Actinokineospora alba: one gene and its partner. The protein of the gene in region 2 interacts with the protein of the main gene of each other region in a pairwise test. Links are inferred from orthologs where the notes say so. Each region holds a gene or a part of one and is shown on either strand. Other genes may lie near its edges.

Evidence for each region.
Region 1: the proteins of C8E96_RS00585 (region 2) and ndk interact in binary tests that used the Escherichia coli proteins (3 or more experiments, as listed by UniProt). The link is inferred for Actinokineospora alba from one-to-one orthologs.

What each region holds. Positions count from the first base shown.
Region 1 is NZ_SNXU01000001.1:3,810,832-3,813,963, forward strand. Bases 81-2,896 are described here. They hold ndk (nucleoside-diphosphate kinase), read left to right. Parts: upstream 81-1,191; coding sequence 1,192-1,602; downstream 1,603-2,896. Other genes in these bases: C8E96_RS17440 (hypothetical protein), read left to right, coding at 81-486; C8E96_RS17445 (hypothetical protein), read right to left, coding at 524-1,048; C8E96_RS17455 (hypothetical protein), read left to right, coding at 1,671-1,889; C8E96_RS17460 (hypothetical protein), read left to right, coding at 1,889-2,119; C8E96_RS17465 (DUF2695 domain-containing protein), read left to right, coding at 2,139-2,411. Outside these bases: more of C8E96_RS17440, read left to right, coding at 1-80; more of C8E96_RS17470, read left to right, coding at 2,897-3,132. UniProt on the Escherichia coli protein: Major role in the synthesis of nucleoside triphosphates other than ATP. The ATP gamma phosphate is transferred to the NDP beta phosphate via a ping-pong mechanism, using a phosphorylated active-site intermediate.
Region 2 is NZ_SNXU01000001.1:127,728-130,758, reverse strand. Bases 24-2,738 are described here. They hold C8E96_RS00585 (uracil-DNA glycosylase), read left to right. Parts: upstream 24-901; coding sequence 902-1,576; downstream 1,577-2,738. Other genes in these bases: C8E96_RS00580 (MFS transporter), read left to right, coding at 1,731-2,738; C8E96_RS00590 (gamma carbonic anhydrase family protein), read left to right, coding at 365-886; C8E96_RS00595 (GNAT family N-acetyltransferase), read left to right, coding at 24-392. Also shown: more of C8E96_RS00595, read left to right, coding at 1-23; more of C8E96_RS00580, read left to right, coding at 2,739-2,918; rpmB (50S ribosomal protein L28), read right to left, coding at 2,957-3,031. UniProt on the Escherichia coli protein: Excises uracil residues from the DNA which can arise as a result of misincorporation of dUMP residues by DNA polymerase or due to deamination of cytosine.

The DNA of each region.
Region 1 (3,132 bases), 3.7 Mb from region 2 along the record:
TTCACCTCATCGGGTGCGGTCAAGCTCGCCCAGGCGGTGGTCAACGTGAACGCGGGCGGACAGCAGCGGCACCCGTCCGTGGCGGCGAACTTCAACGGCGACTTCGTCGTCGGCTGGGAGACCGACCACACGGGCGTCCCGCAGGTCGGCGTCCGGTCGTTCTCGGCCACCGGCACGGCAGGCTCGGCCGCCGACACGCTGGTCCCCGGTGCCGACCCCCAGGTCGGCATCGACGACCAGCGCGCCGCTGTCGTCAACTGGTCTGAGACCACGGACGTGTACGCCCAGGGCCTCAACCCCGACGGGTCCATTACCGGGCGGCTGCCCCGCCAGCGGCTCAACACGACCGTCACCGGGCGGCAGGACGAGCCCGCGGTGGCGGTCGACCCGTGGGGACTGATCACCCTGGCGTACACCGATGACAACGACGGCAACGGTTTCGACCAGGTCTACCTCGGCACCGGACTGATCAACAGCACCTGGTGAGGCGGGTGGCCCGGCCTCCCCGGCCGGGCCACCTCCGCTACAGGAACCGCGAGACGTTGTCCGCGAACCGCTGCCACACCGCGCGCGCCGCGCCACCTGACACCGTGAGCGACGCCGAGAGTGTCCACGGCCCCCAGGCCTCGACGTCGAGTTCGTAGCCGTAGCGGCCGTACTGGAAGCGGAAAGTGATGTACCGGTCGGCGCCCTCGGTGTGCCCTGGCATCGACCGGAACGTCCAGCTCGTCGGGGTCCGGTCGACCACCATCACCGGGTTCGTCGTCCCGAACAGGGGGAAGCCCGGCACCGAGTACAGCTCGCAGCGCTGGCCGACCTGCGGGAGGTACGTGCAGTTGCTGTCGAAGGGGAAGTACGCGGTCAGCCGGCTCGCGACCGTCGAGGTCAGGTGCTCGGGGTTGTAGGCGGTCTCCACCCACAGGTCGTATCTGTAGTGGTACGACAGGTCCGTGGGGTCGGCTTGCTCGGCGGACGCGGGGGCGGCGCTCACCCCGGCGAACAGGGCCACGACGAGGGCGACGATCGAGACGATACGTCGGGTAATCAACTTTGCACTCTCCGTTCGGTCCATGCGCTCACCGTGGCCTGACAGGCGGGAGTGCGGCAAGTCATGCCAGCCGACCGGGTTACCCTGCTCACACGCTCGTGCGTTCGGCACGCAGCGATCCCCATGAAGGAGTACGGAAAGCCGTGAGTGAGCGCACCCTGGTCCTGGTCAAGCCCGACGGTGTGAGCCGTGGCCTGGTCGGCGAGGTCATCTCCCGCATCGAGCGCAAGGGCCTCACGCTGGCCGCGCTCGAACTGCGCAACGTCGAGCGCGATGTCGCCGAGCAGCACTACGCCGAGCACGACGGCAAGCCGTTCTTCGAGTCACTGCTCGAGTTCATCACCTCCGGTCCGGTCGTCGCGCTCGTCGTCGAGGGCCCCCGCGCCATCGCCGCGTTCCGCCAGTTGGCGGGCGGCACCGACCCGGTCGAGAAGGCCACCCCGGGCACCATCCGCGGTGACTTCGGCCTGGAGGTGCAGTTCAACCTCGTGCACGGCTCGGACTCGGTCGAGTCCGCCGAGCGCGAGATCAAGCTGTGGTTCCCCAGCCTGTGATCATGGCGGCTGCCACCCCGTGACAGCGGGGTGGCAGCCGACTGGCGGCGGCCGTGCATGATGGCGGCGTGCAACTCAGAGAACTGGACACGCTGTTGGTGTCCCTGCTCAGCCAGGAACACCCTGAGATCTTGAGCGCCGCGGCTCTGAACAAGGAGCACTCCCGGCACAGCCGCGTCCGGGTCGAGTTCGCTTCGGGCGCGCGGGCGACCATCCAGGTCCGCACGGTCGAGGGCCCGAAGGTGCCCGGTCACAAGCCATATGAGATCCCGGCCGAGGTGATCTGATGTGGCGTGATCGTTTCATCGAACATGTCCGCACGTTGCTCACCGAGTGCGGCCATCCGGAAATCGCAGGCGTCGACACCTATCGGATCGATGACTCCGTGACGGATCTGCAAATCACCTGCACCGACGGCCGGGTGATCAAACTGAACATCGTGCGCAGTTCCCCTCCGGCTGGTGACAACTACTCGCAGCCTGAGCCGATCGTCACGAAGGCGCCGATCGACGCCTGATCACCACCTGGATTCCGTCATGGACAAGGCCGCGCGCAAGGCGATTCTTCGAGAGCTTCGAGAGCAGGAGCGCGCTCGCTGGTGGGCGACGCTGGGGCTGACGAGCGCGCAACTCGACGCTCTGCATGAGCACATCCTGGCCAACCTGATCGATTGCTGCAGCGGGGAGCTCGAGTTGTCGGAGCAGTGGGCGAACCAGGTGGGTGTCGACTGGTCCAGGCTTGAGCAGGCCCTGATGGAACTCGGCGGGTACTGCGACTGCGAGGTCGAGGCGAACGTCTGCCCGGACTAAATCCCTCGAAACTGTCGGACCCCACGTCTAGGGTTCGGCGAGTGGGTGGGAATGGCGCGCTGGTGCGCGCGGATGGGCTGACCAAGCGCTTCGGGGAGTTCGAGGCGGTCCGGGGCATCGACCTCGACGTGCGGCCGGGGGAGGCGTTCGGCTTCCTCGGGCCCAACGGCGCGGGCAAGTCCTCGACGATGCGGATGATCTCCTGCGTGTCCCCGCGCAGCGGCGGTGAGCTGACCGTCCTCGGCATGGACCCCGACCGGCAGGGACCGCAGATCCGCGCCCGCCTGGGCGTGGTGCCGCAGCTCGACAATCTCGACAACGACCTCTCGGTCCGGCAGAACCTGCACATCTACGGCCGCTATTTCGGCCTCGGTAAAGCACATCTGCGCGAGAAGGCCGCAGAACTCCTCGATTTCGCGCAGCTCACCGAGCGCGCCGACGACCCGGTTGAGCCGCTCTCCGGCGGCATGAAGCGGCGCCTGACCATCGCGCGCTCGCTGATCAACGATCCCGAGCTGCTGCTGCTCGACGAACCCACCACCGGGCTCGACCCGCAGGCGCGGCATCTGTTGTGGGACAAGCTGTTCCGGCTCAAGCAGGACGGCGTGACGCTGATCGTCACCACGCACTACATGGATGAGGCAGAGCAACTTTGCGACCGTCTCGTCGTCATGGACAACGGCCGGATCGCCGCCGAGGGCAGCCCCGGGGAGCTGATCGC
Region 2 (3,031 bases):
GCACCCCCGACGAGACCCCGGTCGACCCCGCGGATTTCCTGCCGCCCAAGGGTCGCTTCTTCGTCGGCTACCTCGACGACCGCCCCCTGGTGACCGGCGCCTGGCGCGACCACGGGCACGGCACCGCCGAGATCAAGCGCATGTACGTCTCCCCGGACGGACGCGGCAAAGGTCTCGCGCGCCGGATGCTCGCCGAGATCGAGCGCACCGCCGCTGAGGCGGGCATCCAGAACCTGATCCTGGAGACCGGCCTGATGCAGCCCGAGGCCGTGGCGCTCTACAAGTCCTCCGGCTACACACCCGTTCCCGCGTTCGGCTACTACGCCGGGCACGAGCATTCCGTCCACCTCGGCAAGGAGATCGCGTGCCCGTCTACGCCCTCGGCGACCTGACGCCCACCATCCATCCCGACGCCTACGTCCACCCGGACGCCACGGTCATCGGGAACGTGACCCTGCACGCCGGTGCTTCCGTGTGGCCGCAGGCCGTCCTGCGCGGTGACGCCGGGGAGATCGTGGTGGGGGAGCGGACCAGCGTGCAGGACGGCACGGTCATCCACTGCACCCAGTTCCACCCCGCGATCATCGGCGCGGACTGCGTCATCGGGCACAACGTGCACATCGAGGGCGCCACCGTCGGCGACCGCTGCATGATCGCCTCGGGTTCGGTGCTGCTCAACGGTTCCGTGGTCGAGGACGGCGCCATCCTCGGTGCGGGCGCGGTCATGTCGTTCAACGGTTTCATCCCCGCCCGGTCGATGGCGCTGGGTGTCCCGGCGAAGGTCCGTGAGGGCCACGTTGTGCCCGAGGACATGACGTCGGGGATCGTGGAGGGCTACCTGCAGCACGCCAAGACCTACCGGGCGGGGCTGCGCAGGCTCGACTGAGTAAGGTTTTCCGGCGTGGCACGACCGCTGACTGAGATAGTCGAAGCCGGGTGGGCACAGGCCTTGGCCCCCGCCGCGGACAAGATCGCCGAGATGGGCGAATTCCTGCGCGCGGAGATCGCCGCCGGGCGCCGGTACCTGCCCGCCGGGGAGAACGTTCTCCGCGCCTTCCAACAGCCCTTCGCCGACGTGCGGGTGCTCGTGGTCGGCCAAGACCCGTACCCGACGCCGGGGCATGCGGTGGGGCTGTCGTTCTCGGTGGCGCCGGAGGTGCGGCCGATCCCGAAGAGCCTGGTCAACATCTACAAGGAGTACTGCGAGGACCTAGGTCACCCGCTGCCCTCCACCGGCGACCTCACCCCGTGGGCCGAACACGGCGTGCTGCTCCTCAACCGCGCGTTGACGGTGGAGCCGGGCAAGCCGAACTCCCACCAGGGCAAGGGCTGGGAGCAGGTGACCGAGCAGGCGATCCGCGCGCTGGCCGCCCGGGGTGGTCCGCTGGTGGCGATCCTGTGGGGCCGCAACGCCCGCAACCTCCGGCCGATGCTGGAACCCGTGCCCTGCATCGAGTCCCCGCACCCCAGTCCGCTGTCGGCGCACGCGGGGTTCTTCGGCTCGAAGCCGTTCAGCCGGGCGAACGCGCTGCTGGTCGAACAGGGAGCGGACCCAGTCGACTGGAAGTTGCCTTGACCAACGGTTTCCACCGATGTCGATCGGCCGTTAGGGAAATGGCTAGGACGACCGGGTGAACGGAAACCCGCCGGACTGCGCATCCCAGTAGCACGGTCCGGCAAGGGTGTGACGTCCGTTCAGTTCGCCCAAGATCGTCAGTAGCGTCGGCGATGTGCTGGGGCGACGCGATCTGATTTTGGTTGCATCCGGTTCCGCTGTGTCGATGTTCGGCACGGCCATCACGCTCATTGTGCTTCTGTTGCACGTCAAGGATTTCGGCGCCTACGCCGTCGTCGCGATCCTGATTGCCGAGTTCGTCCCGGTGACACTCGGCGCGCCGCTCGCCGGGTTGCTCGTGGACCGGTTGCCCAACCGCAGGCTGATGATCGTCGGCCAGTTGGTCCAAGCAGGCGCGGTGTTCGGGGTCGTGTCCGTGTTGGACCGGCTGCCGCTGGTGCTGGTCATGCTCGTGCTGCTCGGCTGCGGCACCGCCGTGGTCAACCCCGCCGCGGCCGCGCTGGTCCCGGTGATCTGCGGCGAACGCGATTCCACCCGCGGGTACGCCGTGGTCGCGACCGGACGGACACTCGGGATGCTCGGCGGGTCGGCCGCGGGTGGGCTGCTGGTGGCCGCGCTGGGCACCCGGGACGCCCTGTACCTCGACGCCGCCACCTACCTCGCCCAGGCGTGCCTGCTCGGCTTCGTGCGGGCCGAACGCGACCCGCGGGGGACGCGCACCCGGCGCAGGCGCGGTGCGGCGATGGCGGGCGCGCGGCACGTCGCGGCGGACCCGGTGCTGCGGGTCGCCCAGGTCAGCCTGGCGCTGGCGATGCTCGGGGTGATGATCGCCGACGTCGCCAACGTCTTCTACGTCATCGACGTGCTCCACGGCGGCGCCGCGACCCTGGGGATCCTGCACGCCGCGTGGATGATCGGCGTCTTCATCGGCGTGCGCCTGGCCGGGCGGGTGCGGACCGAGCGGGTGCTGCTGACCGGTCTCGGGCTGTCCTGCTGCACGATGGGCGCCGCGATGCTGGTGCCGGCGCTGCTGCCGTTCGCGGCGCCGGTGGCGGCGGGCTACCTGCTCGGCGGCGCGGCCAACGGCGTGCAGAACGTGTGCAACCAAGGGCTGGTGCGCTCGCGGACACCACAGGAACTGCGCGGGCGGGTGTTCGCCGCCGCCGGGGCGATCCTCATCGGGTCGAACGTGCTGGGCACCGTGCTCGGCGGCGCCGTGGTCGCGCTCGCCGGGGCCCGGTGGTCGTTCGCCATCGCGGGTGCGGCCTCGCTGCTGGCCGGGCTGGCCGCCTTGCGCGCACTGCGGGCTGTGGGCATGACAAAACCGGCGTCAGTGACCTGAGTCACCGACGCCGGTTTCGACGACAAGTTGCGGCAGCGTCAGCCGCGCACGACCTTGCCCGCCTTGAGGCAGGAGGTGCACACGTTCAGGCGCTTGCGCTGAGAAATGCCCAG